Regions from separate parts of the Duganella sp. Root198D2 genome, predicted to be linked through region 3. Evidence: predicted binding sites of a transcription regulator. Region 3 holds the regulator's gene; each other region holds the start of a gene.
What was found. Region 3 encodes HrcA, which represses chaperone genes, less so after heat shock. Its sites were predicted from a motif close to TTAGCACTCNNNNNNNNNGAGTGCTAA; they were not measured.
Positions count from the first base shown of each region.

Region 1: the regulator HrcA is predicted to act here: its motif matches at 7,262-7,288, upstream of rpoH (RNA polymerase sigma factor RpoH).
Region 2: the regulator HrcA is predicted to act here: its motif matches at 5,639-5,665, upstream of groES (co-chaperone GroES).

Region 1 is NZ_LMIC01000002.1:474,409-484,620, forward strand. Features, by position in the region: gene ASE26_RS04930 (thiamine pyrophosphate-binding protein) at 1-1,371, shown strand, start outside; gene ASE26_RS04935 (hypothetical protein) at 1,457-1,924, opposite strand; gene ASE26_RS04940 (porin) at 1,987-3,063, opposite strand; gene ASE26_RS04945 (MerR family transcriptional regulator) at 3,421-4,371, shown strand; gene ftsY (signal recognition particle-docking protein FtsY) at 4,422-5,474, shown strand; gene ASE26_RS04955 (cell division ATP-binding protein FtsE) at 5,484-6,143, shown strand; gene ftsX (permease-like cell division protein FtsX) at 6,140-7,054, shown strand; gene rpoH (RNA polymerase sigma factor RpoH) at 7,390-8,280, shown strand; gene ASE26_RS31150 (PEP-CTERM sorting domain-containing protein) at 8,478-9,098, shown strand; gene ASE26_RS04975 (hypothetical protein) at 9,246-9,692, shown strand; gene ggt (gamma-glutamyltransferase) at 9,699-10,212, shown strand, end outside.
Region 2 is NZ_LMIC01000015.1:60,056-70,267, reverse strand. Features, by position in the region: gene ASE26_RS15815 (hypothetical protein) at 1-249, opposite strand, end outside; gene ASE26_RS15810 (glutathione S-transferase family protein) at 253-882, opposite strand; gene ASE26_RS15805 (hypothetical protein) at 886-1,248, opposite strand; gene ASE26_RS15800 (DUF6348 family protein) at 1,494-1,739, shown strand; gene ASE26_RS31055 (PEP-CTERM sorting domain-containing protein) at 1,818-2,423, opposite strand; gene ASE26_RS31050 (DUF6882 domain-containing protein) at 2,492-3,226, opposite strand; gene groL (chaperonin GroEL) at 3,624-5,270, opposite strand; gene groES (co-chaperone GroES) at 5,314-5,604, opposite strand; gene pepA (flocculation-associated PEP-CTERM protein PepA) at 5,850-6,662, opposite strand; gene ASE26_RS15765 (ThiF family adenylyltransferase) at 6,988-7,881, opposite strand; gene ASE26_RS15760 (N-acetyltransferase) at 7,885-8,625, opposite strand; gene ASE26_RS15755 (cell wall metabolism sensor histidine kinase WalK) at 8,825-10,212, opposite strand, start outside.
Region 3 is NZ_LMIC01000050.1:133,218-143,429, forward strand. Features, by position in the region: gene ASE26_RS27490 (LPS-assembly protein LptD) at 1-193, shown strand, start outside; gene ASE26_RS27495 (peptidylprolyl isomerase) at 220-1,626, shown strand; gene pdxA (4-hydroxythreonine-4-phosphate dehydrogenase PdxA) at 1,643-2,701, shown strand; gene rsmA (16S rRNA (adenine(1518)-N(6)/adenine(1519)-N(6))-dimethyltransferase RsmA) at 2,717-3,487, shown strand; gene ASE26_RS27510 (glycosyltransferase family 4 protein) at 3,493-4,587, opposite strand; gene ASE26_RS27515 (O-antigen ligase) at 4,601-5,800, opposite strand; gene ASE26_RS27520 (hypothetical protein) at 6,036-6,635, opposite strand; gene ASE26_RS27525 (hypothetical protein) at 6,645-7,265, opposite strand; gene ASE26_RS27530 (HAD family hydrolase) at 7,402-8,097, shown strand; gene hrcA (heat-inducible transcriptional repressor HrcA) at 8,102-9,118, shown strand; gene fur (ferric iron uptake transcriptional regulator) at 9,122-9,550, opposite strand; gene ASE26_RS27545 (outer membrane protein assembly factor BamE) at 9,633-10,184, shown strand; gene dapB (4-hydroxy-tetrahydrodipicolinate reductase) at 10,197-10,212, shown strand, end outside.

The DNA.
Region 1 (10,212 bases), on a different contig from region 3:
GACCGCGAAGCCTTCCAGGAAGTCGACTACCGCCGCATGTTCGGCCAGATGGCGAAATGGGTCGCCCAGATCGACCGCGCCGACCGCATTCCCGAATACATTGCCCGCGCTTTCCAGGTCGCCACCAGCGGCCGTCCAGGCCCGGTGGTGCTGGCCCTGCCGGAAGATATGCTGACCGCCAAGGCAAGTGTCGCCGACACCCGTGCCTATGTGCCGACCCAGGGCGCCCCTTCCGCCCCGCAGATCGCGCAACTGCGCCAGATGCTGTCCGAAGCCAAGCGCCCGATGCTGCTGCTGGGCGGCGGCGGCTGGAACGAGCAAGCTACTGCCGATATCCGCAAATTCGCCGAAGCGAACAAGCTGCCGGTCGGCTGCGCCTTCCGTTTCCAGGACCTGCTGGACAACGCGCACCCGAATTACATCGGCGACGTCGGTATCGGCATCAATCCGAAGCTGGCCGCGCGCGTGAAAGACGCCGACGTGCTGATCGCCATCGGCCCGCGCCTCGGAGAAATGACCACCAGCGGCTACTCGATCATCGCCTCGCCGGTGCCGCAACAGCGCCTGGTGCATATCCACGCCAGCCCGGAGGAACTGGGCAGCGTCTACCAGGGCGAAATGATGATCGCCTCCGGCATGCCGCAGGCCGCAGCGATGCTGGCGGCAATGGAGCCGGTGGATGCGAGCGCCTGGCGCGACAGCGTCGAACAGGCGCGCGCCGAGTACAGCGCCTGGCAGCAGCAGCCGTCGATCTTCAAGGATAACAACGCCCCGCTGAACCTGTGGCAAGTGGTGCAGGAACTGAAGGCACAGTGCCCGGCGGACACCATCATCACCAACGGCGCCGGCAACTACGCCACCTGGGCGCATCGCTACTGGCCGTACGGCGGCATGCGCACCCAGCTCGCGCCGACCAGCGGCGCCATGGGTTACTCGGTACCATCCGGCGTAGCCGCCAAAATCATCGACCCGGCACGCACCGTGGTCACTTTTGCCGGCGACGGCGAATACCTGATGAACGGCCAGGAACTGGCGACCGCCGTGCAGTACAAAGCTGGCGTGCTCATCATCGTATTCAATAACCAGATGTTCGGCACCATCCGCATGCACCAGGAGCGCGAATACCCTGGCCGCGTTTCCGGTACCACGCTGCACAACCCGGACTTCGCTGCAGTGGCCCGCGCCTTCGGCGGACATGGCGAAACCGTCGCGGCCACCGAGGAATTCGCGCCTGCCCTGCAGCGTGCCCTCGCCTTCACCCGCGAGCAGAACCTGCCGGCCATCATCGAGCTGCGCTACGACGGCAACCTGATCACCCCTGGCGCCACCCTCGACACCCTGCGCAAGCAGGCGATCGCCGCCGGCAAATAATCCCACCGCCCCACAGTCAAAGGGCTGGCCCGCAATCGCGCGGCCAGCCCTTTTATATTTCGGCTACCGCCATGCGGAGACCTGATTACCGCTTCGGCGCCGGACAGGACTTGCAGGCTTTGGCAGTGCGGCTGAAGTCGCGCACTTTGGCCAGTACCATTGGCTGCGACTGGTCGTCGCAATAGCCGCCATCCAGCGTCAGCGTTTCGCCGCCGGGAGAGAACTTGCCGCTGATGGTGCGCTCTTCCTCCCCTTCCTGCACGGTGAAATACATCATCTTGCCGCGCGGGTCGACATGCACGTCGTTCGCCACCAGTGGCCAGCTCAGGCCGCCAGCCGTGTATTCGTAAATTACCGTATCGACTTCGGCAAACCGCTGCAGCGTAATGCGCTGGCCGCCATATTCGCCGCTGCCTTCGTGCACGCACAGGTCAGAGTAAACCACCATGCCGTGGCGCGGCAGGCCTCCGGCTTTGTTGGCCGCCAATGCGGCAGGCAATACCGTGACTGAAGCGAGCAGCAGCGCGCTGCCGATGCGATGTGAAGTTTTCATATCAGCATTGTAAAAAAAAACGGCTGCGCGAGGCAGCCGTTTTGACCTGGAACTGACAGGTATTAGAATGTGTGACGGATGCCTACGTTGTAAGCGGAGTCACCGGAGCCGGATTCAGCGTTGTTACCAACGGTGAAGGAAGCGCCGTTCTTGTTCTTGATCTTGCCGTACGACATGTAGGTGGTGGTACGTGGCGACAGTTTGTGCAGGTAGCCGATTGCGTACTGGTTAGCATCGCGGTTGGCAACGTCACGGTCATCCGCGCGGGCTACGGAAGCCACCAGGGAGCCAGCAGCCGACACAGGAACGGTCGCGCCTACCAGGTAGTTGCGGCTGTCGGTCGAAGCGGCTACTGCAGCAGCGGTGTAAGCGGTACCGTTAGGGTATGCAACGCTGTTCAGGCCTTTGTTGGCGTTGAACATCGCGAAGGCCTTAACAACCTTGAAGTCGTAGTTCACAGCCAGCAGGGTGTTGTGGCCGATGTCACGACCGGTAACGATGTTGTTGGCAACGGTGTCGTTGTTACGGTTGTTGTAAGCCAGGCGGCCTTCGAAGTCGCCGTTCTTGTAGCCGATCGCCGCGCCCAGTTGACGGCCGGTCGAGGATTCTTTCTGCTCGCCGGCAGCGTAGAACACTTCAGCAGTGATACCCATCATGTCTGGCGACTTGTAGTACACGGAGTTGCTGTTGCGTACGTTGATGCCGTTTGCCGGGAAGATGTTCTTAGCCGAACCGGACAGGCCAGCCTGGAACGGATCGCCAACTTGCACGAATGCGTTGTACCAAGGGGTGTACTGGCGGCCCAGGGTCAGGGTACCAGCCGATTTCGACACCAGGCCTACGTATGCCTGACGCTGGAAGATCGAACCGGACACGTCGGACTCGCCGGTGTCGCCTTTGATGCCGCCTTCCAGCATGAACACTGCGGACAGGCCGCCACCCAGGTCTTCGGTGCCTTTGAAGCCGATGCGCGATGCATTGGCGACGCCGGAGGACACTTTGGTCACGTTACCGTTCTTGCCACCGTGTTCGGACACGATGCCGGCATCCATGATACCGAAAACGGTTACATTGGATTGGGCGTAGGCGCTGCCGGATGCTGCTGCCAGTACTGCGAGGGAAATCAGGGTCTTCTTCATGATGTGCTTCTTCCTTTTCTTTGTTATCGATCACCAGGGCTCTTCGGCGCTGATCGCCCGTTATTTTATATGATCTCAATATTTCCTGCTATTCACGTAGTAATACGTATTGCAAGGGGACGCCTTTTGCTGGAGTAAACCGAATAAAATTTATACAACTTTCAACTTTTTTGTTCAGGACATATTTCACACTTTCGTTTCTTTTGGCCGTGAAACCTGGGGCGCCGGGATTGTGTCATGGACAAGGGCTTTGAAGCGCAGTTTCCCAGTGAAACGGAACTGTGCTGCATGCAACTTTGTGTCAGACTTGAGCGTTAGAATGCAGGTCGCGGATCAATCTGGGGGCGCTGTCGGCGAATGAAAACGAGTGCGGTTTCTGTAACAATTCCATCCACCATCAGCGATGTGGAACGGGACACCGGCCTGGCAAAGGAAACTTTGCGCGTTTGGGAGCGCCGTTACGATTTTCCCCGTCCTGAACGCGACACGTTCGGAGAGCGAGTCTATCCAAGCGAACAAGTAATTAAATTGAGATTGATCAAGAGATTGATTGATCTGGGCTACCGTCCGGGCAAGGTTATCGGCTATTCCGCGGACGAACTGCAGGCCTTGGCGCAGAAAAGCGCTTCCAGCCAGCGGATGGAAGCTGCCATGCCGCACCCCGAGCTGCACGCCTTCCTGGAACTCTGTAAAGCCCATCAAATGGAAGCTTTCCGCCGCAAACTGACGCAGGCGATGCTGGTGATGGGCTTAAAGAATTTCGTGATCAACCTGGTCGCCCCGCTTACCACCCTGGTGGGCGAAGCGTGGGCTTGCGGGCAGTTCGCGGTGTTTGAAGAGCATTTATTTGCCGAATCGGTGCAGATCGTACTGCGCAGCGCCGTATTCTCGGTGCCGCAGGTGAACCACAGCAGCGGGGCGCCGCGCCCGCGTGTGCTGCTGACCACCCTGCCGCAGGAACGCCACGGCCTGGGCCTGCTGATGGCCGAAGCCATGTTTGCCGCCGAGGGAGCGCATTGCATTCCGCTAGGCGTCCAGACGCCGCTGCCGGACATCGTCGAGGGCGCGCGCGCCATGCAGGCGGACATCGTTGCGCTGTCTTTTTCCGCCACCATGAATCCGCGCCACGTTGCTGATAGCCTGCGCGAATTGCGGGTGCGCCTGCCGGACCAGGCTGAAATCTGGGCCGGCGGCAACAACTCGGCCCTGCGCAAACGCCCGCCAAGCACGGTGAATGTGTGCGAGCTGGACGATATCGGCGGCGCCGTCACCGAATGGCGCCAGCGCCAGCGACTGGCCCTCAGCTAGCCTCTGGTAGAATACGCGGTTCGATTGAAGGACCCTCTGCCAACTTGTCCATGTTCAGTTTTTTCAAGAAGAAACCGGTCGCGCCGGAAGCCGCGCCCGCAGTGCCAGCCGCAACACCTGCGGCCCCTGCTCCTTCCGTGCCTGCCGGCACCGAGACTGCCGCGCCGCTGGCGTTTGAAGTCGAAACCGCCGCCAGGCCGGAACCCAAACAAAGCTGGATGAGCCGCCTGAAGGCCGGCTTGTCGAAGACTTCCGCCAACCTGTCCATCCTGTTCGTCGGCGCCAAGATCGACGACGATCTGTACGATGAGCTGGAAGCGGCGCTGCTGATGTCCGATGCCGGCGTCGACGCCACCGAATACCTGCTCGATGCGCTGAAGCGCAAGGTCAAGGAAGACAAGCTGCTGGATGCCGCCCAGGTCAAGGAAGCGCTCAAGCAGCTGATGGTCGACCTGCTGCAGCCGCTGCAAAGGCCGTTCGAACTGGGCCGCCACCAGCCGCTGGTCATGATGATTTCCGGGGTCAACGGCGCCGGCAAAACCACCACCATCGGCAAGCTGGCCAAGCATATGCAGGCCCACGGCCAGTCGGTACTGCTGGCTGCCGGCGACACTTTCCGCGCCGCCGCCCGCGAACAGTTGATGGTGTGGGGCCAGCGCAACAACGTCACCGTGATTTCCCAGGAGTCGGGCGACCCGGCTGCCGTGTCTTTCGACGCGGTGCAGTCCGGCAAGGCGCGCGGCACCAATGTGGTGATGATCGATACCGCCGGCCGCCTGCCGACCCAGCTGCACCTGATGGAAGAGCTGAAAAAGGTCAAGCGCGTGATCGGCAAGGGCATGGAAGGCGCGCCGCACGAAACCCTGCTGGTGATCGACGGCAATACCGGCCAGAATGCCCTGGCCCAGGTGAAGGCTTTCGATGATGCCTTGCAACTGACCGGCCTGATCATCACCAAGCTCGACGGCACTGCGAAAGGCGGCATCCTGGCCGCCATCGCCCGCGTACGCCCGGTTCCGGTGTACTTCATCGGTATCGGCGAAAAGATTGAAGACCTGCAGCCGTTCAATGCGGCTGAATTTGTTGAAGCACTGCTCGCGTAACCGGCCTACATGATCGAATTCCAGCACGTCAGCAAGCAATACTCCCCCGACGGTGTCGCCCTGCGCGACATTTCCTTCACCATTGCCAAAGGCGAGCTGGTCTACCTTGCCGGCCCTTCCGGCGCCGGCAAGTCGACCCTGCTGAAGATGATCGCCGCCATGGAGCGGCCGACGTCGGGCAAAGTGCTGGTGAACGGCCAGGACATCGGCGCCCTGAAACGCGCCGGCATTCCCTTCCTGCGCCGCAACTTGGGCCTGATCTTCCAGGAACAGCGCCTGCTGAACGACCGCACGGTGCTGGCCAATGTGATGATGCCGCTGCTGGTGACCGGTTCGCCGCGTGCTGTCGCCGAGCAGCGCGCCCGCGCCGCCCTCGACAAGGTGGGCCTGCTGGACCGTGCCGACGGGCAGCCGCTGGCCCTGTCCGGCGGCGAACAGCAGCGCGTATCGATCGCCCGTGCCATCGTCAACCGGCCGCAAATCATCCTGGCCGACGAACCGACCGCCAACCTGGACCGCGCCAGTGCCAACCGGGTGATCGATGCGCTGCACGCCTTCCACTCGGTGGGCGTGACTTGCCTGATTTCCTCGCACGATGAACAGATTCTGGACGCCGCGGCGCGTGTGATCCATCTCGAACGCGGCGAACTGATGAAGGAAGCAGCATGAGCACCTGGCTGCGCCACCACCTGTTCGCCCTCGGCTCCGCCCTGGTGCATGTGCGCCGGGCGCCGGGCTCTTTCCTGTTCAATATCCTGGTGGTCGCCATTGCGCTGGCCCTGCCCTTCATGGGCGTGACCTTGCTCGACAATGTGCGGCCGCTGTCGGAGCAGATGGCGGTCGAGCCTGAGCTCAGCGTCTTCATCAAGGCCGAAACCCCGCGCGAGCAGGCCACCGGGCTGGCTTCCTCGCTGCGCAGCATCGCACCTTCGGCCAAGATCATTTTCACTTCGCGCGAAAAAGCGCTGGAGCAGCTGAATGCCAAGAGCGGCCTGTCCGACGTGGTTGCCACGCTGGGCGAGAATCCCCTGCCGGACAGCTATGTAGTCAAACTGAATGCCTTCCAGAACGCCGCGGAAGGCAGCCAGATCGACAGCATCGCCGACCAGATGCGCGCCCTGCCGGGCGTGGAATCGGTGCAGGTGGATTCGGCCTGGGTAAAGCGGCTGGCCGCCCTGCTGGGCATCCTGCGCCTGGCCCTGCTGCTGCTGGCCGCCACCCTGGCCACGGTAGTGGTGGCAGTGGTGTTCAACACCATCCGCCTGCAGGTGATGACCCAGCGTGAGGAAATCCTGGTCTCCAAACTGATCGGGGCCAGCGACAGCTTCATCCACCGCCCCTTCTATTACACCGGCGCCCTGCTCGGCCTGTGCGCCGGCGGCGTAGCCCTGGGCGGCGTGGCACTGGCCCTGCAGCCACTCAACCGCGCCATTGCAGATTTCGCAAGACTGTACGCCTCGGAATTCCAGCTGGTTCCGCTGGACCCGATGGGCACTGCCGGCCTGCTCGCCCTGTCCGCCGGGCTCGGCCTGGTCGGCGCCCTACTCTGCGTCCAGCGTCACCTGTCGCGTTTAAATTGAAAGTCGGGGTCAGCTCCGGCAATCGGACATTTTGCTACGCAAAATGTCCGATTGCCGGAGCTGACCAGCTGACCCCGACTTTCAAATTCTTCGTGCGTATCCGCACCGAGCCGCTCCGTTCCCCGCCTTATCCTGACTTTGATCCAGCGCAAGGAATCGCGCTCTGGCGATAGTGTTTTTGCTATCAGAGCCATAAAATCCCTGCGATTGGCACTCACCAGGGGAGAGTGCTAATATATGTTCAGAACGGCATGATAGAGGTTAAGAATCATTTAAGTTCTGTCGTGCATGCTGGTAACTCTGAAAAGCATTCCCTTCAAGCGAGGATAGATAAGATGACCGCAACAAACGCACTGGTACCTGCCGGCAGCAACGCGCTGACCCTTGGCTTCAGCGGGAGCCTGGGCAACTTGGACGCTTACATCTCGGCTGTCAATCGCCTGCCTATGCTGACCCACGAGGAAGAAGTGGCGCTCGGCAAGAGCCTGAAGGAAAAGAACGATATCAAGGCGGCGGAAACGCTGGTCACCTCCCACCTGCGCCTGGTGGTGTCGATCGCGCGCGGCTACCTGGGCTATGGCCTGCCACACGGCGACCTGATCCAGGAAGGCAATATCGGCCTGATGAAGGCGGTCAAGCGCTTCGACCCGGACCAGGGCGTGCGCCTGGTGTCTTACGCCATGCACTGGATCAAGGCTGAAATCCACGAATACATCCTGAAGAACTGGCGCCTGGTCAAAGTGGCCACCACCAAGGCCCAGCGCAAGCTGTTCTTCAACCTGCGCAGCCACAAGCAGGGCCTGGATGCCATGTCGCCGAAGCAGATCGACGAACTGGCCAAGGCGCTGGACGTGAAGCGCGAAGAAGTGATCGAGATGGAAACGCGCCTGAGCGGCCGCGACATCGCCCTGGAAGCCCCTTCCGACGACGAAGACGACAAGTTTTCGCCGATCGCCTACCTGTCCTCCGACAATATGGAGCCGACCAAGGTGCTGGAAGCGGAACAGGTGGTGCGCCTGCAGTCCGAGGGCCTGGAAACTGCCCTGTCCAAGCTCGATGCACGTTCGCGCCGTATCGTGGAAGCACGCTGGCTGGCCAACGACGATGGCTCGGGCGCCACGCTGCACACGCTGGCTGAAGAATTCGGCGTGTCGGCCGAACGCATCCGCCAGATCGAAGCGGCTGCCCTGAAAAAAATGAAAGGCTCGCTGGCCGCCTATATGTAAGCCAGGGCTGTCCTCGCCAAAAGCACCGATACCGCAAGGTTCGGTGCTTTTTTATTAACTGCGGAGTAAGCCTCTTAATGTCGGGAATTTTTACATTCCCTCATGCAACACCCGGTAAGTCCTTGAAATGACTGACTTTCAGTTTGTGGCATAACGATTGCTTAGTAACCCCTGAGCACACAAATCGAGGAGTCACCATGTTCACGAAACTGGCACTGGCTGCAATCTGCGCCCTGGCTGTTGGCTCCGCCGCCGCAGGCCCTACCAATAAACTAGGGCAAACCAGCGGTAACGCGTTGACTCTGACAGTTGGCAGCTCGATCGCCGCGGGGTGGAATCCCGACGGCGATTCAGTCTGGACTTTTGCCGACTGGATCCACGTCAAGGACCAGACCACGCTCTACGTCAAAGTAACGGCCGACACTACGTTCGACTTCAGCATCGCCCCGCCCAATGGCGGCTCGGTGCAGTCTTTCGACTTCGATTTCCTGCTCAACGATGTCTCGCAAGCGAAGACCAAGCCAAGCGGTTACGCAGCCTACTTCGATGACGTGACCTTGCTTGCCGGCCAGGTATATCGCTTCCGCCTGGATTCGCTGAACATCCACGATAACACCACCAATGTCGACTTCCTGGTCTTGGCCGGCAATTTCAATGCGCCAACCAATCCAACCGATCCGCTGCCAGACGATCCACCTGCTGACCCTGGCGACGACACGGTCCCTACAATCAGCGTCATTCCTGAACCAGTTTCCCTGGCACTGCTAGGCGTCGGGCTGATGGGCTTGGGGGTAGCCCGCCGTCGCCGCACAGAATAAGTTGTGAAAACCAACTATAAAAACTAGCGCCCCCTCGGGGCGCTTTTTTTGTCGGGAATATTTACACCCTTATTGTTGAGTGGACTCAACAGTGCAACGCGATCGTTTGCGATTTGCTAAGCTGTTCCCAGGCCAGAGGAGAACATCATGCAAGCTAGACTGATCTGTCTGGGCATGGCGGGCCTGGTCCTTGCCATTGCCACCGCCTGCGGCTCAACCCGCAGTACTGCTGAGGACGTAGCCAGCCGTCCCGCACCACGCACCAGCGCCAGCTACGTCCTGGCACAAGGGGAAATCGTCACGCTGGCCCCATCCGTGACGCTCAAACTCGAGCGCGTCAATGACAGCCGTTGTAAAAAGGGGGCAGTCTGCGTCTGGGCTGGCTATATCAGTTACAGCTTCGTGCTGGCTGATCAACAGGGCAGCACCAGCTTCGTGCTGGCCGAGGACATGCCAGGCGCCGGCAAAACGGTGACGCGCAATGGGCTGACCTTTACGCTGCTGGGGATGGAGCCGGCCGAAGCGCCTTCACTGAAGGCACCAGCGCCGGATTATCGGGTAAGCTTGCGGGTAACTATTTCCCAGCCAACATAGCTGCCCATGACGCCAAACGCCCTGCCCCGACGACTGACTTCCACCATCATCATTGCGCTGGCATTCGGCGTCCCGGCCTGGGCCAAGACCCCGGTTGCCAGCGGCACCGGCGGCGCCGTGGCGACCATCAGCGAACCGGCCTCGCAGGCCGCGCTGGCGATCCTGAACAAAGGCGGCAATGCGGTCGATGCGGCGGTGGCGGCAGCCGCCGCGCTGGGCGTGACCGATCCGTTCAGCTGCGGCATCGGCGGCGGCGGTTTCATGGTGATCTACCTGGCCAAGGAAAACCGCGTCATCACACTCGATCATCGCGAGGTGGCGCCGGCTTCCTTCCGCTCCAGCGCATTCGCGCCGGACGGCAAGGCGATGGATTTCGAGACCGCAGTCGCCAGCGGCATGGCGGTTGGCGTGCCGGGCACCGTGCGCGGCTGGCATGATGCCCTGGACCGCTATGGCACCATGTCGTTCAGGCAGGTGCTGGCGCCGGCCATCAAGGCGGCGCAGGATGGCTTCAAGGTGA
Region 2 (10,212 bases), on a different contig from region 3:
TTCCGCTGCGGCAGGCACATGGCCGCTGGCGCGCAGCCATTGCGCTGCCAGCAGGCGCACGCGCGATTCTTCGTTGGGGTCTTGCGCGATGGCTTGCACCACCCGTGCATCGGGAGCTTCGCCAAAGAGCTGGCCGACATCGTCGGCGAACAGCATCTTATGCACGGTATTCAAATCTTCCGTGCCGTAAGGCGCATCAGCGCGGGTTTTCGATTTGGCGCTGAACGCCGCAAACAACTTCTTGAACATCTTTTACCATCCAGTGAGTGCTTCGACTTGCGTAATGTGGCGCCAGCTTGGGTGGGCGCGCATCATGTCGGCATATTTTTGCAATGCCGGCCAGGCAGTTGCAGGACGCGCCATATTACGCGACCAGCGCATATACATGGTCAGCATCAGGTCCGCGCCGGAGAACGATTCGCCCAGCAGGTAAGGGCCGTTATCGGCCAGGCGGGCATCCAGCATCGCCCACGTTGATTCGATGCGTTGCTGGATGGCGCTGCGCAGCGCGCTGTCTTCTTTCGTGCCGGCGAGGTCGGCCGGGTAGAACCACAGGCGGAAATTATTGCCAAGGCTGTTTGCCAGCATCATGATCAATTCATACCATTCGGCGCGCGCCAGCGAAGCGGCGGGCGGCGCCAGGTTCGATTGCGGGTGGCGTTCGGCAAGCATCATCATGAGGGCAGCCGATTCGGTGAAGGGCTTGCCGTCGATGATGAGGGCAGGGACCTTGCCCTGCGGGTTGATGCGCAGGTATTCCGGACTGCGCTGCTGGCCCGCTTCGATGTCGACTTCCACCAGCTGGTAAGGCGCGCCGATCTCTTTCAGGGCCGCGTGGATCGCAAGGCTCGCCGTGCCGCGGCCGTAGTAGAGGGTGTACATGGACTATTCCTTCAAGCCTTTACGCCATTGATCGAGCGACATCAGCTCGCCGCTGACATCATCTTCCACGAGGATTTCGCCGTTCACGTGCGAGACCAGGAAGCTGGCCACAGCTTGCGCCATGTCGTCGCCGTTTTCCACGAAAATGAGCTGGTAGTAGGGGCTGCCTTTCACATCGCGCGGCGCCGGATCGGTTTCAAGCAGCGCGCCATGCCGCTCGCCGCCGCTGCGTTTTTCGATGGCATCGGCCAGCTGTTTCAATTCCGGCAGCGCCATCAGCTTTTCCACCGCCTGGTCGCGGCTTACGTTCGCTTTCGCCGCTTGCACGGAGGCGGCCGCGGCGACCACCGTCGACGTTGCTGTCATATTGGGCTTGTGATTGCTTGCGTACCAGGCGCCGACAGCGGCAACAAGAAGACCGGCAACGCTACCGGCGATAGCAGATTTACGGGAAGAAGACATATGTTGCGCATCCCTGCGGTGAAAGTGCGCCAATACTAACAGATCTGAATCCCAATTTTGGAGGCGGCGCGTGGGAAATGCCGCAGCCCTCGGAGGATGGCGCCCCTGGCTTACTGCGCAAAGTGTTCATGGGGCCATACGCGCACCACATGACAGCCACCCCTGCCGGAGAGGAGTGCGGCGACCACGATTCCTGCCCCTGCTGCCCGTTCACGAATTCGATTGATGCCTTCAGCGAGCAGCTTGCAGCGCAGGCATTCTTCGGCATCCGTTTATACGCGTGCAGGGATGATAATGGCATGCTCGCTGCCGATTGCCGGGTCAACGGCGAAGACTTTCCTGCGGGCGCCGAACTTCTGAGGGCGGTGATCCGCAACGCACAGCTGACTCAATGAATTGATGAGCCGGCAGGCAGAGTAAAAAAGCCTGCGAGGCGTGAACCTGGCAGGCTTCCGAGTACGGAGAGTGGACGCTTACTGCTTGCGGCGGCGCAGGGTTAAACCCATCATGCCCAGGCCGAGCAGCAGCGAGGCGATAGTTGCCGGCTCCGGTACGGCGGCCGTCAGCGAGACGTTATCGAGCGAACCGCCGATGCTGTCGCTGATGCCGGAAGCCTTGAAACTCAGGTTCGACAGGCTGCCAACAGCAAACATCGACAACTCAATCTTGAACCAGTTGGTCTTGGAGGTGAAGTTGTCCTGCTCGACGTGCTTCAGCAGGTTGCCGTTCCACAGGACGTCAATGCCGTTGGTGGCAGCCGAGGTATTTTCACGCGGGGCATAGAAAAAGGACAGGTTGTACTCGCCGCCAGCAATGGTGTCGATGGTCTGGCTGATCCAGCTATTGCCCGTGGAATCCAGCTCCAGGAAGTTGCCGCCGTCCTGCGCTGTGCCGGCCACGTTATTGCGTACTTCAACGCCCTTCGAACCTACACTCCATCCATCGAGCCCGGATTTGATGGTCCAGGAACCAGCGGCTATCGGGTTCTTTTCAAAGCTGCCATTGGTGATCAGGTCGATCGGGCCGGCGTAGGCGGAGCCTGCAGCGAAAAACAGGAAGGCGGTCAGAAGTTTCTTCATCTTGTCGAAATTAAATGAACGTTGCGCAAAAGTTATTGTGATTGTAGCACGGTTGAGTGCAGGCTTGCTCACTCGCGCCGTTTTACCGACATAACGACCATGTGGTGATAGCCGCCATCTGTTTTGATCGCGAAGCACCCTATGCCGCGCAATACGTCTGCGGCCACGACAGTCATGTCCTTCGCATCCTGATGATCGGCTCTCCATGTCGGGACAGTGAGGCGGGGATAAGCGCGCTGTTCGCCAAAGTCGCGAAAGGCAGCGATGCGGGAGCGAACTGGCTCCAGCAGGTCGAAGTTCGCCCAGGACCACGTCCAGGTATTGCTGTCGGTTGAATGGGTGCCGACGAATTCGACGTCGGCCACAATCTGCAAGTGATCGCCGTGAATGAAAACCAGTTGCGCGCTTCGCTGGTAACAGTCCCAGACCGGATAATTCCGGAGGCCGAAGACATCGGTCATGGCTCCTGGCTGGGCCCATTCGGCTTTGCGCAAGGTCTCCAGGTAGTGAGTCCATTCAGCCTGCCTGGCGTCGTCCAGGCAGGTGATGCTTTGCGCCATGGCGCCTTCATAGCAATGCCCGCAAATTACATCGATCTCGACTTCACCTTCGTTCATGGCGTTCCATCCGCCTTCACGCTCATATACCTCATTACATACCGCACACCAGGCGTCGCGCCAGGCGGCATCTTTTTCAGGGTAGCCGCAATGCCATTTTTGAGCCGGATTCCCGATCAAATGGCTGCAAACGTAAACGAAGCCGCTTTCGCCGTGAGCGGGGCAGATAATGGTTGCGATTGTCATGGTGGCGAGTCTATCAGCGAACTTTTTTGCGTCCTTACCTCACCATCTGCTGGCGGTTGAACAAGGGATGAGTCGCCACGATGCGCGTGTTGAGCATGGTCAGGATGTGGAGTTGGTAATGATTGCGTGCATCCGCTGGATGGCAAGAGCCTTCCATGCGTCAGTGGTGCGGTCTCGGACATCATTGTCGATTGCGGAAACGTATGCAATGGTTGCGATTGTCATGGCAAAGGCAGTGGCCAGATACGGCTAGCGCCCCAAGTGCCCACAAGCCCAACTGGGAGACTCGCGATCAGAGGTACAAGAACAGGAAATGAAAAAAGCCCACCCGCACAGAGCGCGGGCTGGGCCGCGTTCTGGCAAGTGGGCTTTTTTGTGAGCTCGGTGAGCCGGCTGATTACATCATGCCGTCCATGCCACCCATGCCGCCCATGCCACCCATACCGCCCATGCCGCCGGCTGGCTTGTCTTCCGTGACTTCAGCAACCATGCAGTCGGTGGTCAGCATCAGGCCAGCGATGGAAGCTGCGTTCTGCAGTGCGGAACGAGTTACCTTGGCTGGGTCCAGGACGCCCATTTCAACCATGTCGCCGTAGGTGCCGTTGGCAGCGTTGTAGCCGTAGTTGCCGGAACCAGCCAGCACTGCGTTTACAACCACCGAAGCTTCTTCGCCGGCGTTGGTGACGATCATGCGCAGTGGCTCTTCCATTGCGCGCAGGACGATCTTGATACCTGCTTCCTGGTCGGCGTTGTCGCCTTTCACGTTCAGGTTGGCGCGGGCACGCAGCAGGGCTACGCCGCCGCCTGGAACAATGCCTTCTTCCACAGCTGCGCGGGTTGCGTGCAGTGCGTCTTCAACGCGTGCCTTCTTCTCTTTCATTTCGACTTCGGTGGCTGCGCCAACCTTGATCACGGCAACACCGCCGGCCAGCTTGGCCACGCGCTCTTGCAGTTTTTCGCGGTCGTAGTCGGAGGTCGCGCCTTCGATCTGGGTGCGGATCTGTGCCACGCGGCCTTCGATCGCGGAGGCTTCGCCTGCGCCGTCGATGACGATGGTGTTTTCCTTGCCCACTTCGATACGCTTGGCTTGGCCCAGTTCTGCCAGGGTGGCTTTTTCCAGGGTCAGGCCGACTTCTTCAGCAACAACCTGGCCGCCGGTCAGGATGGCGATGTCTTCCAGCATTGCCTTGCGACGGTCGCCGAAGCCAGGAGCTTTCACTGCGCAGGTCTTCAGGATGCCGCGGATGTTGTTGACCACCAGGGTCGCCAGTGCTTCGCCTTCGATGTCTTCAGCGATGATCAGCAGTGGACGGCCGGCTTTCGCTACTTGCTCCAGTACCGGCAGCAGGTCGCGGATGTTGGCGATCTTCTTGTCGCATAGCAGAACGAATGGGTTCTCCAGTACGGCAACTTGCTTCTCTTGGTTATTGATGAAGTATGGGGACAGGTAGCCGCGGTCGAACTGCATGCCTTCCACGATGTCCAGCTCGTCGTGCAGGGACTTGCCGTCTTCCACGGTGATGACGCCTTCCTTGCCCACTTTTTCCATCGCTTCAGCGATACGGTCGCCGATCGAGGTTTCGGAGTTGGCGGAGATCGCGCCAACCTGGGCGATTTCCTTGGAGGTGGTGGTTGGCTTGGACATGGACTTCAGCTGTTCGACGGTGGCAGCAACTGCCTTGTCGATGCCGCGCTTCAGGTCCATTGGGTTCATGCCGGCGGCAACGTATTTCATGCCTTCGCGCACGATGGCCTGGGCCAGCACGGTTGCGGTGGTGGTACCGTCACCGGCGTTGTCGGAGGTCTTGGAAGCAACTTCCTTGACCATCTGCGCGCCCATGTTCATCAGCTTGTCTTTCAGTTCGATCTCTTTAGCGACCGACACGCCGTCCTTGGTGACGGTCGGGGCGCCGAAGGAGCGCTCCAGCACCACGTTGCGGCCTTTAGGGCCCAGGGTGACTTTAACTGCGTTGGCGAGGATGTTCACGCCTTCGACCATCTTGGCACGGGCGGAATCGCCGAAAATGACTTCTTTAGCTGCCATGTTTGTTTTCTCCTGAATTCTGTCTATCTAGGGGGGGCTGTGATTACTTCTGTACCACGGCCATGATGTCTTCTTCGCGCATTACCAGCAGTTCCTGGCCGTCAACTTTAACGGCTTGGCCGGCGTATTTGCCGAACAGAACGCGGTCGCCCACTTTCACTTCCAGAGCACGCACGGTGCCGTTGTCAGCAACTTTGCCGTTGCCAACTGCCAGCACTTCACCCTGGTCTGGTTTCTCAGCAGCTGCATCAGGGATGATCAGGCCGGACGCGGTCTTGGTTTCCTGGTCCAGGCGTTTGACGATGACGCGGTCATGCAAAGGGCGAAGGTTCATACAAAACTCCTTTTACTCGGTTTATTGACAGTTGTTAGCACTCTCGGCTAACGAGTGCCAACAATTATAGGGACGACACTTTCCCTTTTCAAGGGAATTTCTTTGCGTTTGATCAAGCGTTGAATTGATGGCAATCATGCCAAGGAGGCAATGTCGTGGCGCGCGAGGGGCGGAGAGGGGGCAAAAGCGGGGGCTGGAAATGAAAATGGGACCGTTGCCGGTCCCATTTTCGTCATGCGTGGAGATTAACGCTGTTTGCGGCGATACACGCCAGCCATGCCGAGCAGGCCGATGCCGAGCAGGCCCAGCACGCCCGGTTCAGGGACGGGGGCGACGAAATCGAGGATGCCGCCTTCCTGGGTGATGGCAATGTCGAGGGCGTTGGTGCAGTCGACGGTATCGCAATCGACGCCTTGCGTGGTGTTGTTGAACGCCGCAAACGATGCGCTGTAGAACGGATCCGGGTCAAAGAAGTAGTCCTTGCCTTCCGCGGTCAGGAACCAGCTCATGGTGACGTTCTGGAACACGCCGCCGAGGTTGTCGATGCCGCCCACGCCGTTGTAGGCGAAGTCGGACCAGGCCAGCTGGGTTTGTGCGCCGGCGAAGTTCACCGAAGGATCGGTGCCGACCACCGCCTGGTTATAGGTATTGTCGTTGCCGACATCGGCCCACAGCTGCAGCGACAGGGCGGTCGGGGTGCAGGATACGCCCGGGCCAAGAATCCCGCTGCAAGTGAAGTCCTGGTGGAAGGTGGCGTACAAGCCGTAGTCGAAGTTGACGCGGGTATCGGCGGTCGAGACATTGTTCGAATTCAGGGAAAAGCCGCTGAAGACGATGTAGCCGTTGGACACGTAGTTGTTGCCCACGCCCGTATAGGCGACGCGCGCAGACGAAACGCCGTTGAGGGCGTCGGCCGTGAAGATATTGCCAGCAGGTGCCAGTCCGGTTGGGTTCACCTGGAAAGAAGGTGCAGCGGCTGCGCTGCCGGTCGCCAGCGCGCCAAACGCAAGCAGCATGCTGGCGGCGAGGCCGCGAACGCTAGGTGTGAGAATCTTCATTACATTTCTCCGTTGAGAGGATAGAGCACCAGTTTTGGGATGACTGAGCATTAAATTTGATCAGGCCATGATCCTTATCCAAAGCAATCCGTATGCCACATTTAAAATACCGCCAAAAAACAAACGCTTAGTATTAACTTTCAAACCATGTTGTTTGCGTTGCTCGGCCCGTTCTGTAAAATATTCCGACATGTAGCTTCTCAAAATTAAGTAGCAAATTCAACGACTTGGGTGATATATTTGGTGAGCATTCGCATGGTTTGATATTTTGTGTGACTTTTTATGTCGCGGGCAGCGTGAGTATTAATTTAAAATTAATCCATATTTATTTTGATTGCTCAGCCAGCATTGCCGAGAATTTGCGCTTGGCTAATTGGATCGCCAGCCAGTTCAAGGGGTGGCGATTGCCGCCCGGGCGCCAGGTATGGACGAACTTGTCGCGATAGGCGTCGTACTGGAAGCCATGCGGTGCGGCCAGCAGCTTGCCGCGCTTGAGCATCATCTTGATGGCCTGGGTGGCCGCCACGCCTGAGCACAGCTGGCAGGCCATCGAGGTCGAGGCGCCGCGCCGTTCCGCCAGGTTGATACCGCCGGGTACCAGGTAGCTGCGGTGCAGGGCGGTCGGCGCCAGTCCGACCAGGAAGCGGATTGCCATATCGAGCTCCGGCAAGTCGCCCCAGCCGAAGTATTCTTCGAAGCTCATCCCGCCGGGCACGAAGTTCAGGCCGGCCACGCTCATGCCCAGCGGCGCCGCACAGGTGGCCGGCACGCCCAGCGCCTCGCACATGGCATAGGTCTGCTTGCGCGCCTCGAAGGCGAAAAAGTCCAGCCCGTCGACGTACACGTCGGCACCTTGCAGGAAGTCGCGCAGGTTGCCCTGGTTGACCCCTTGCGGGAAGGTGCGGATCTTCACTTCGGGGTTGATGTCGCGCGCCATGCGTGCCATCACGTCAACCTTGGGCTGGCCCAGCGTCGACATGAAGGCGCCGGCCTGGCGGTTGAAGTTGGGGATGTCGAAGGTATCGAAGTCGGCCAGGTGGAAAGCGCCCACGCCCATGCGCGCCAGCGTCAGCAGGTGCACGCCGCCCACGCCGCCGGCGCCGGCAATCGCCACGCATTTGTTGCGCAGCGCTTCCTGCTCTGCCCCGGTAACCCAGCCGATATTGCGCGAGAACGCTTGCGCATAGTCGAAGCGGCGTTCGGTGTTGGATTCAGCCATGGCTTATTCCTGTTCCCGCAGCCGATGGATGATTCCCGCTTCTTCATGCTGCGAGAAGAACAGCGGATAGAAAGAACGTTCGTCGGAATCGGGCTGCCCGCCGAAGCGGCGGATCTGCTCCTTCATGTACGACAGTTCGATGTGCATCAGCACCCCGCGCACGTTGACGCGCGGATTGACCACCTCTTCGCCGAGCTGGCGGAAGCCAAGCATGCGCTGGTAGAACTGGCGATGGCGCGGCGTGACTTCGATGAACAGGACGTCGAAGCGGTGGATATCGTAGGCATACATGACGGCCAGGTGGATCAGTGCCGCCAGGTAGCTCTTCGATTTTGGCCCCATGTCGAAGGCCAGTTTGATGAATTCGCAGACGCGTTTGCCGCGCGCCCGGAAGGCGTCGATTTCGGCGCCGAACAGCTGGTCGGCCAGGATGCCGGACGGGCTGTCCAGCCCGAGGGTCAGCGTGCCGACTGCTTCGTCGCGGCTGTGCGCCATGAGCGTGACGCGGTTCGGGTCGTCGGTGAGTGCATGGGTGCCTTCCAGGCCACGCCAGGCGTACATCTTGTGAATCAGCATGCTCGCCTGGCTACGCCCTTCGGGCGTGTCGACTAATCTGATTCCGAAGGTGTTCTCCCCGGTGACGATGTCCTGCATCTCCGCCAGCAAGCGGTCATCGCGAAAAGGGTCGTCGGCGCGTGTGGCATCGAGCGCAGTGTCGACCCGTTCGACCTGCTTGTACTGCATAGTCCCTCCCAGCATAACTTGTCAGAATTTGTGGTCTTTTCGTAAATAAATAATGACAAGTTCAGCTTGCTATCGCAACGGCAGCTCATGCAAGCGTGCGCAGGGCAGGTGCGCGCCGGCGCCCGCTCTATGAACGAGAGGTGTTTAGCGTTTCCGGACGGTTATATTTCTTGGGAGCTTGATATGCCTGAATTGCTAGTCAGTTGTCGCTTGCGCCTGCCGGCAGGGACAGGCTGAAGGTGAGCTGGGCTGGCGTGCAGTCGGACAGGCGCAGTTCGCCGCCATGGGCGCGGGCGATTTCGCGCGCCAGCGCCAGGCCCAGTCCCACGCCCGCCACGCGGCGGTCATAGGCATGGCCGGCGCGGTAGAAGCGGTCGAACAGCCGGTCGCGCTGTTCGAAGGCGATGCCGGCCGAAGCGTTGGCCACGTCGATTTGCCAGCCGGTGCCGGTGCGGCGGGCGGCGATGGCGATCCAGCCCTCCGGCACGCCGTACTTGACCGCGTTGCTGACCAGGTTTTGCAGCACCTGCCGCAGCAGGTCGGCATCGCCCCGCGCATCCATGCGCGCCGGCAGGTCGAGCCGCAACGGGCGCTCGGGCGCCATCATGTCCAGGTCGTCGGCCAGCTCGCGCAGGATCGGCACCAGGTCGAGCGCCTGCAGCGGGATCTGCAGCTGGCCGGCATCGGCGCGCGACAGCATCAGCAGCTTGCGCACGACGTTGTCGAGGCGGCGCACTTCATCCAGCATGTCGGCCAGCGACTGTTCCAGTTCCGGGTAGGCGCCGGCCCGCTCGAAGGCGCGTTCCAGTTCGCCCTGCAGGATCGAGACCGGCGTGCGCAGCTCGTGCGCGGCATCGCCGGAAAAGCGGGCCGACTGCAGGAAGCTGCGCTCCAGCCGGTCCAGCATGTCATTGAAGACGGTGACCAGGCGTTCGAATTCCTGCACCTCTTCATCGGCCGCCACGCGCTGCCGCAAATCGCTGGCGCGGATGCGCTCCATCACGCCGCTCAAGTGCTCGATCGGGCGCATGGCGCGGCCGGCCAGGTACCAGGCCACGCCGCCGACCGCCAGGCAAAGCAGGATCACGGCGCCGCCAAAGCGCCAGATGGTGGCCTTCAGCTGGGCCTCGGACAAGGTGGTGTTCACGCCGAGTTGCACCACGACGCTGCCGCGCCGCGTCTGGCCGATGCGCCACTGCGTACCGCCGCCGTAGTAGGTGCGCAGTTCGCTGTCGGCAGCCTCCGGCACCAGCAGGGAAGCCGGCCAGTTCGGACTCCGGTAAAGCTGGCCTGCCTGGTCGTCCACGGCGCGCAGGATGGCGAAATTCTCCGTGCTTTCGATTGGCGCAAAGGCACTGAAGCTGGCGTTCAGGTGGGCATCGATCGAGGGCCATACTGTCGGCGATCTGGTGCTGAAACCGGGCCCCGCCAGGTGCGCTACCATCATGCGGTCCAGGATGCTGGCCCGGCGTGCGACGACAGCCAGGGCGGAGGCGATGAACAGCGCCGCAATGACGCCGACGGCCAGGCCGGTCGTGATCAGCGCAATGCGGATGCGGAAGGAGCGGATGAACGGCCGGCGCGCAG
Region 3 (10,212 bases):
GGAATACAACTGCGATTGCTGGGTGTTCCGCATGGGCGCGCAGCGTTTCGTCACCACCGCCAAGAAAAACTCGACCCAGTTCTTCTTCCAGCTGGAGCTGAACGGCCTGTCCAAGCTTGGTTTCGGCAACCCGCTGGAGGTGCTGAAAAACAGCATCCCCGGCTACCGCCGCGTCAACGAAGGCGTGCGTTAAGCTTTCGATTTCCTCAACACTGATACATGAGCGTTTCAGATATGCACCCGATCAAACTAGCTGTTGCCCTGCTGTGTGCTTCCCTTGCCGTCCCGGCCCTGGCGCAGGACGCCAAGACTGCCAAGCCGGCAGTCCCGGCCGCCGCTGCCAAGGCGGCGCCATCGAAGGGCTTCACGCCGCCTGGCCAGTCGGCCAATGCGCCGATCGACGCCATCGCCGTCATCGTCAACGATGAAGTGATCACCCAGCGCGAACTGAATGAACGCGTGGCCACCATCGTGGCCCGCATGCAGCAGCAGAAACTGGCGCTGCCCGACAGCGCCGAACTGCGCAAGCAGGTGCTCGAGCGCATGATCGTGGAACGCGCGCAGCTGCAGCTGGCCAAGGAGATGGGCGTGCGGGTCGACGACAATATGCTGGACCGCGCCATTGCCCGCATCGCCGAGCAGCAGAAGATGACGGTGCAGCAGCTGCGCAACCAGATGGAGAAGGAAGGCACCACCTTCGCCTCCTTCCGCGAGGAGATCCGCGAAGAGATCGTCATGCAGCGCCTGCGCGAGTATGAGGTCGACAACAAGATCAATATCGCCGAAGCGGAAGTGGACAGCTTCATCGCCACCGAGAAAGCGGCGGCGTCCGAGCAGTCCGAGCTGAACATCTCGCAGATCATGGTGCGCATCCCGGAAAACGCTTCGCCGGAAGTGATCGGCCAGCGCCAGAAGCGCGCCGAGGAAGTGCTGCGCCAGCTGCGCACCGGCGCCGACTTCGCCAAGATGGCAGCGACCTATTCCGACGCGTCCGACGCGCTGCAAGGCGGCGCCGTGGGCTGGCGCCCGGGCAGCGCGCTGCCGCCGATCTTCGCCGAAGCGCTGAACAAGCTGAAACCGGGCCAGAACACCCAGATCATCAAGAGCGCGGCCGGCTTCCACATCCTGAAGCTGGTCGACAAGCGCAGCATGGCCGATGCGGCCGCGCAGGAAACCGTGCAGCAGACCCACGCCCGCCACATCCTGCTGAAAGTCACGCCGACCATGAGCGCGGCCGACGCCAAGCGCAAGCTGCAGGAGCTGAAGGAACGCCTGGATAACAAGGCCGCCAAGTTCGAGGAGCTGGCGCGCCTGTTCTCCAACGACAGCTCGGCCAGCAAGGGCGGCGACATGGGCTGGCTGTACCCGGGCGACACCGTGCCGGAATTTGAAGAAGCCATGAACGCGCTGAAAGTGGGCCAGGTGTCCGAGCCGGTGGCATCGTCCTTCGGCTTCCACCTGATCGAAGTGCTGGAACGTAAATCCGACGACGTCTCGAAAGAGAAGCAGCGCGCCGCCGCCCGCAACGCCCTGCGCGAGCGCAAGCTGGTAGAAGCGGTGGAAGACTGGCAGCGCCAGGTGCGCGACCGCGCCTACGTCGAATTCCGCGACGAATCGCTGAAATAAGCAGGCGGGGGACACCATGAGCGCCAACCTGCAAGCAAGGCGCCCGGGTGTGCGCCCCGTCGTTGCCATCACCACCGGCGAGCCGGCCGGCATCGGGCCGGAAATCGCCATCCGCGCGGCATGGGCCATGCGGCACCAGGTCAATGCGGTGCTGGTGGGCGATGCCGCCTTCCTGGCCATGACCGCATCGGCCATCGATCCGGGGATCCGCATCAGCGCAGTCACCACCATGGCGGCGCGCAATGCCGGCCTGCCGCACTTCGGCGCCGACCGCCTGTGCGCGCTGGATATCCCGCTCGGCGCCCACGTGCAGCCGGGCCTGCTGGACAAGGAGAACGGGCGCTACGTGCTGGCCACGCTGGACGCCGCCATCGAAGGCGTGCGCGCCGGCTGGTTCGAAGCGGTGGCCACGGCGCCGGTGCAGAAATCCACCATCAACGATGCCGGCGTGCCGTTCTCCGGCCACACCGAATATTTTGCCGAGCAGACCGGCACCGCGCGCGTGGTGATGATGCTGGCGGGCGATGCCAGCGGCACGCCCTTGCGCGTGGCGCTGGCGACCACCCACCTGCCGCTGAAAGACGTCAGTGGCGCGCTCACGCAGGAGAGCCTGGCGCAAACGCTGGACATCATCCAGGCTGACCTGCGCGGCAAATTCGGCATCGCCGCCCCGCGCATCCTGGTGGCGGGCCTCAATCCCCACGCCGGCGAAAACGGCTACCTGGGGCGCGAGGAAATCGACACCATTAGCCCGGCGCTGCAAGCGGCGCGCGCGCGCGGCATCGATGCGCGCGGCCCGTACCCGGCCGACACCCTGTTCCAGCCGAAATACCTGATGGAGGCGGACTGCGTGCTGGCCATGTACCACGACCAGGGCTTGCCGGTGCTGAAATACGCCACCTTCGGCCACGGCGTCAACATCACGCTCGGCCTGCCGCTGATCCGCACCTCGGTCGACCACGGCACCGCGCTCGACCTGGCGGCGCAAGGCCTGGGCCGCGCCGACTGCTCCAGCATGCAGGCCGCACTGGAAGCGGCGCTGCAAATGGTCCGGGCCAACCCGGCCAGCCAATAAGTAGAAAGAAAAAACATGAAACACATTGCCCGTAAACGCTTTGGCCAGAACTTCCTGCAGGACGACCGCGTCCTCGGCGACATCATCGATTCCATCGCGCCGGCCGCCGGCGACACCATGGTGGAAATCGGCCCCGGCCTGGCCGCCATGACCGACCTGCTGCTCAAATCGCTGCCGCATATGCACGTGGTGGAACTGGACCGCGACCTGGTGGCGCGCCTGGAACAGCGCTACCCGCGCGAAAAACTCACCATCCACGCCGGCGATGCGCTGAAGTTCGACTTCAGCTACATCCCGGTAGAGCAAGGGAAAAAGCTGCGCGTGGTGGGCAACCTGCCGTACAACATCTCCTCGCCGCTGCTGTTCCACCTGGCCGAATTCGCGCCCATCGTGCAGGACCAGCATTTCATGCTGCAAAAGGAAGTGGTGGAGCGCATGGTGGCCGAGCCCGGCACCAAGGCCTACAGCCGGCTGTCGGTGATGCTGCAGTGGCGCTACCGCATGGCCATGCTGTTCATCGTGCCGCCGGACGCCTTCGACCCGCCGCCGAAAGTCGATTCGGCCATCGTGCGCATGATCCCGATCGAAAAGCCGCTGGCCTGCGACCAGGCGCGCCTGGAAGCGGTGGTGCAGAAAGCCTTCTCGCAGCGGCGCAAGGTAATCCGCAACTGCGTGGCCGGCATGTTCACCGCAGAGCAGCTGGTAGCAGCCGGCATCAACCCGCAAGACCGGCCGGAAGCCGTGCCGGTGGAAGCCTACGTCGCGCTGGCCAACCTGCCTGTCTGAATGATTTAGCGGTTGGTGATCAGTTGCAGCACTTGGCCGGCGACGCGGTCCCAGGTGAAGGATTTGGCGTGCTCCAGGCTGCCGGCGCTGGCCTCGCTCCAGTAGGCGGCTTGTTCGAATTTCAGGATCTCGCTGCGCCAGGCGGCGGCGTCCAGGTGCGCCGGGTAGCGCGGGTGGTCCTTGGCCCAGATCTTGATGCTGTCCAGTTCGTGCGTCAGGACGGGGATCCCGGCCGCCATCCCTTCCAGGATGGTCAGGCCAAAACTCTCGAGGTCGGTCGGGTGCAGCAGCAGGAAGGCCTGGCGCAGGATGCCTAGCACTTCGTCCTGGCGCTTGCGGCCATGGAAGCTCATGCTTGGCGCCTGGCCATATTTGGCCAGCAGGCTGTCCAGCAAGGGGCCGTCGCCGACGATGTCGAGGTGGTAGCCTTTTTGCGGCAGGTCGCTCTGCATGAAGAAATCAGCCAGCCAGTCGACATTCTTGCTGCCATCGAGGCGGCCGATATACAGCAGGCGCTTGTCGCGCGGGTAGGGCGGCGGACTGGGCGGGAAGAAGCCGTCGTCGACGCCCAGCGGCAGCGACTGGATATCCAGGCCCCATTTGCGCCTGGTGCGTTCGGCTGCCCGGTATCCCAGGTAAAACACGTCGCGCGCCGGCACATGCTTGTAGAAGCCCCTGATCGAGACCCCCGGCAGAAAGTGGCGGAAGCGCCCGCGCAGCGCGGGGTAGCGCCGGGACAGCAGGTAGGCGTCGGCTTCATAAAACGTCACGATGTAATCGTAGCGCGCCAAGTCGATGCCGGATTTCTTGAGCGCGCGGAAGAAGCTGTAGCTCTCGATCTTGAAGCGGCTGGTCATCAGGATCTTGCTCAGCACATGGTTCAGCGTCGAATCGCGGGCGATAAATGGCAAGGTCAGCAACTCGACGCCAGCGATGTCGACCAGGCGCGTGTGACCGCTGCCGGGATCGCCGCTTAACAGCGTCAGCTGCACCTGGTCCTTGAGGCGCTCGCTGAACTGGCTGACCACGGTTTCCGTGCCGCCGATATACGCGGCAACGGTGGGGCAGATGAACAGCAGCCGTGGTTTTTCCTGGTTCACGTGGTACCTGCCTTCAATTGCGGGCCGTGGCCGGCTGCGCGGAGGTGAACAACAGGGCGCCCTGCAGGCCGAGGAACAGCATGACCCAGGCGCGGCTGACAGAGCCCATGAAAACGGTATTGGTAAAGCTGCACAGCACCAGGACCAGGGCGAACGCCAGCACGATGCGGCCCTCGAGCGACTGGCGCCGCCGCCAACCCGTCAGCAGCAGTGCGGCGTATAGCCAGACCAGCGCCAGCAGCCCGAAAATCCCGTAAAACGAGGCGTAGAACAGGAAGGCATTATGCGGCTCGACGAAGGCCTTGGCTTCTTCGGCGCGCGGCTGGCGGCTCCAGGCGTCTTCAAAACCTGCCGCCCCGCCGCCCAGCATGGGATGCGCACGGAACACGCCCCAGGCTGTCTTCCACATCTCCATGCGGTAACCGAGCGAGGTTTGGGTGACGTTCTGCTGCAACAGCTGCACATCGCTGGCCGCGTCCTTGATCCTTTTCTGGACCGTCGGAGCCATCAGCAGCGCTGCGCAGGCTGCCACGCAGAGCAGGGCGGCCTTGGCCCGGTTCTGCTTGGCGAACAGGTTGGTAATAATAAAAGGCAGCAAGACCAGCACCACCCACATCCCGGTACGTCCCATGCCGGACGTCAGTCCAATGAAGAACAAGGCCATGGCTGCTGCATAGGCGGTCCGGATCCCCTTGTTGGTTTCATATTTGAACAGGATCGAGAGCATGACCACGCCAATGGCCAGGAATTGCGAGTACAGGATGTAATTGGCGATCAGGGAAGGCGGATCGAGCGGCCACCAAGCTTTGTATGGCAATTGTGCGTACAGGAAGCCGATGAAGATCCCGCCCACCAGCGCGCGCAGCCAGGGCAGGATGCGCATCTGGCTCGCTGCCAGGAAGGTCATGACAGCAATGATCCAGTAGTAGCTGGCCTCGGAATGAACAATCAGCCTGGTGCTGGCTGGGTGAATCAGCAGGGATAGTCCGGGCAGGATGGCGAGAATCGCCGCCGGCACTGTCCATGGCAGTGTGCGCCAGGAGCGCAGCGCCCGGGCAAATCCGCCGCCTGCCACAAACAGCATGAAGGCGATCGCCAGCGAGATGAACAGCAGTGCCTTGGAAAGGGGGAGGAAGAAAAACGCTAGCGCGTAGGCTTTTTGCGTTGCATTCAGCAGTTTTACCGGTTGGCCCTGGGCGCCGTCTAATGTCATAAATTTTCCAGCGCTGCCGCTTGGCTCTTGAAACAGTAGCCGACTATAGCCTACAAACGGCGCACCCATCAAGACCGCTGCGTTTGCGGCGAGCCCGGCATGGGGGCAAAAAAAAACCCGCTCAGGGAGCGGGCTGAATCCATTTCTGTTAAGAAGTGGAGGAGACAGGTGTAATTATGCTGCGTCGCGGCATATTGTTCCAATTTATTTTTGGAATCCCAGTCATTCCTCCTGCTTATAACACTGTGCAGGTGACCACCACATCCGTGCGGTCGGCATCGCCCACCACGCCGCTGCCGTTGGTGATCTTGCAATCCTGGCCTTCGGCCTGGGTAAACACGGACAGGCCGTAAGCGGTGCCGTACGGCAGGAAGCCTGGGATGACGAAGCTGGTGGCGCCCTTGGCGATGGCAATCTGGCCGCTCGAGCTGCCGTTGACCAGGACCAGCTTGTCGGCGCTCAGCGGACCCGAGGTGTTGTCCTTGGCGATGCTGACTACCTTGCCGCCCACCGTGTACTGCTTCAGGGCGCAGGCGATGCCGATGGAAATCGTGGTGGTGTGGCCGGCCGAGCCTTTGCCGCCCACCACCTCGCAGTTCATGTGGTCCGGCTGGGTCTTGATGGTGACGTTGTATTCGGTGCCGTAGCTGATGCTGTTGGGGAAGCTGAAACTGGTGGCGCCGCTGGCCACCTTGAGTTCTTCGCCGTTATTCACCAGCACCAGGTTCGGGTTGCTGAGGCCGGTGATCGGGCCGCCGACCACGAAGTCGGCCTTGCCGCCGCAAGCGGCCAGCGCTGCGGCCAGCAGGGCCGCGCCAATGACTTGTATTTTCATCTGTTGTCCTTATTGGGGTTTCTTGCAGGTGACGGCCACATCGACCACGTTCCGCGCTGGCATGGTGCCGGTGCCCATGCTCACTTCGCACTGCTGGCCGGCCGGCTGCGTCAGCACCGTCACGCCGTAGACATTCTGGTTGCCAATCGGGGTTGCGAACTGCCAGGTGCTGGCGCCCCTGGCCACGGCCAGGGTTTGGGCGCCGTTGGCCAGCACCAGGCCGTCGGCGCTCAGCGGTTCCGCCCCGGTGCCGTCTGCGGCCACGCTGCGGATGGTGCCGCCCAGGGTGTACGGGTCGGCGGCGCAGTTCACGACGGTCTGGTTGTAGGTGTAGTAATTGATCTTGCCGGTGTTATTGGCCAGCTTGCAGGTCACATTCGCCGGGACGGTCTTGAGCGTGACGTTGAACTGGGAGTCCGGGGCCATCAGGGTGGCGAAGGAATAACTGGCGCTGCCGGCGGCGCTGATGGTCAGGTCGTCGCCGCCATTGTTTTGCAGCACCAGGCCGCCGCGGTCCAGGCCCACGACCTGGACTACCAGGGCGATGCTGCCATTGCCCTTGCCGCCACAGGCGGCCAGTCCGGCGACGCACAGCAGCGCGGCGGCGGCAGACAGATACTTACTCTTCATTCCACGTTCTCCATTCGGTTGCGCGCATTGCGCGGACAAATCGGCGCCTATTTTAGTGCATTTGCCACTTCTTTAGCCGATTTGACCAGCTTTTCCCTTGTAACAGCTTGCAACCGCGGCGCGGTACAATGCGCCCATGAAGCCCCAAGCCATCCTGTTCGACCTGGACGACACCCTGTGGCCGATCGCGCCCGTGATTGCCGAGGCGGAACTCACGCTGCACGCCTGGCTGGCGGCCCATGCGCCGAAAGTGGCGGCGCAGTGGTCGATCGAGGCCTTGCGCGCGCACCGCGCCGAACTGGCGGCGGCCCGGCCGGAGCTGCTGATCGACCTGGGCCGGCTGCGCCGCGCCAGCCTGCAGGCCGCCTTTGCCGCCGCCGGCGAGGATGCGGCCCACGTCGATGGCGCCATGCGCCACTTCTTTGCCGCGCGCAATGCGGTGACGCCGTATGACGACGTGCTGCCGGGCTTGCTCAAGCTGCGCCGGCACGTGCAGCTGGGTACGATTTCCAACGGCAATGCCGACCTCGAAGTGATCGGCCTGGCCCACCATTTCGGGGTCTCGCTGGCAGCGGCCCATTTCGGCGCGGCCAAGCCGGCGCCGGACATTTTCCGCGCCGCCTGCGCAGCGCTGGGCGTGGCGCCGCACGATGCGGTGTACGTGGGCGACGACCTGGCGCTGGATGTGGCCGGGGCGCAGGCAGCCGGCCTGCGCGCGGTGTGGATGAACCGGCGCGGCGCCGTCCTGCCCGCTGGCGCGCCGCAGCCCGATGCGATTTGCGCCACGCTCGATGAATTGCTTGCGTGGCTGGAACAACAGTTGGCAGAATAGCGCTATGCATCTCGATATCCGTGCCCAAACCCTGCTCAAAGCCCTGGTCGAGCGCTACATCGCCGACGGCCAGCCGGTGGGCTCGCGTTCGCTGTCCAAAATTTCCGGGCTGGAGCTGTCGCCGGCCACCATCCGCAACATCATGGCCGACCTGGAAGAGCAGGGCTATGTGGCCAGCCCGCATACTTCGGCGGGACGGGTGCCGACCCCGCGCGGCTACCGCATCTTTGTCGACACCCTGCTGACGGTGCAGCACATCGACGAGCGCGCGGTGCAGGCCGGCTTGCAGGTGACCTCGCCGCAGCCGCAAAAGCTGATTGCCAACGCGGCCCAGATGCTGTCCTCGCTGACCCAGTTTGCCGGCGTGGTGGTGGCGCCGCGCCACGAGTCGGTGTTCCAGCAGATCGAGTTCCTGCGCCTGGGCGACAAGCGCGTGCTGCTGGTGATCGTGCTGCCCGGCGGCGACGTGCAAAACCGCATCCTGCTGACCGATGTCGACTACACGCCGGCGCAGTTGCAGCAGTCGGCCAATTTCATCAACCAGCATTATTCCGGGCTCTCGTTCGAAGACGTGCGCGGGCGCCTGCAGCACGAGCTGCGCCAGTTGCGCGACGATATGGGGCGCCTGATGCAGGCCGCAGTGGAGGCGGGCAGCGCGGCGATGGCCGAATCGGCCGACGACATGGTGATCGCCGGCGAGCGCAATTTGCTGTCGGTGGCCGAGCTGTCCTCGAATATGAGTTCGCTGCGTGCGATGTTCGACCTGTTCGAACAGAAGACCGGCCTGATGCAGCTGCTGGACGTCTCGTCCAAGGCTTCCGGCGTGCAGATTTTCATCGGCGGCGAGTCGCAGCTGGTGCCGATGGATGCGATGAGCGTGGTGACCGCGCCCTATGAGGCGAACGGCAAGATCGTGGGGACGCTGGGGGTGATCGGGCCGACCCGCATGGCCTACGAGCGGGTCATCCCGATTGTCGATATCACGTCGCGGCTGCTGTCGAACGCGCTCAGCAACCAGTAGGCCTTAATGCCTGTGCGGGCACTTGTCCTTGGTGCAGGTGCCGTAGATGGCCAGCGCATGCTCGGCGATCTTGAAGCCGCGCTCGGCGGCGATGCTTTGCTGGCGCTTTTCAATCTCTTCGTCGACGAATTCTTCCACCCGGCCGCAATCGAGGCAGACCAGGTGGTCGTGGTGCGAGCCTTCGTTGAGCTCGAAAATCGCCTTGCCGCTCTCGAAATGGTTGCGGTTGAGCAGGCCGGCCTGCTCGAACTGGGTCAGCACGCGGTACACGGTGGCCAGGCCGACGTCCATGTTCTCGGCCAGCAGCAGCTTGTACACGTCTTCCGCCGTCAGATGGCGCACGGGGCTGCTCTGGAAAATATCGAGGATCTTCAGGCGCGGCAGGGTAGCCTTCAGGCCGGACGCCTTCAGGTCGGTAGGGCTGTTACTCATGTTTGCTAACGTCAGTTGCGGGAAGTGCTTTATGATATAGCGTTTTAGGCACTTCTGCTCACGGAATTGAGGTATGCATACCATGCGTTTGACCCCGCTGTCTTTGTTGCAACGTAGCACTCCGCTGCTGGCCGCCGCCCTGTTGGCTGCCTGCGCCAGCAAGCCGGCCACCGTGGCTCCGGTGGAAGCCTCGCAGGGGGCCCAGACCACCCAGATCACCAAGACGCAGAAGTTCCTGTGGTTCTTCTCGCCCTACCGCCCCGACATCCAGCAGGGCAATTTCGTGTCCAGGGAAATGCTGGCCCAGCTCAAGGAAGGCATGAGCAAGGACCAGGTCAAGTTCCTGCTCGGCACGCCGCTGATGGCCGACGCCTTCCATGGCAAGCGCTGGGATTACCCGTTCCGCCTGGCCAAGGGCAATGGCGAGCTGACTACCAGCACCGTGGTGGTGGTGTTCGACAAGGATGACAAGGTGGCCAGCTTCGAGGGCGGCAACCTGCCGACCGAACAGGAATACATCGCGCGCATCGCCGGCCCGATCAAGGACTTCAAGAAGGCCGAGGCGGCCAAGGGCAACCTGGCGCCGGGCAAGGCGCCGCTGCCGGGCGGCCAGGAATCGGGCACCAAGCAATAAGGAACCAGCAAGATGACGCAACTGAAGA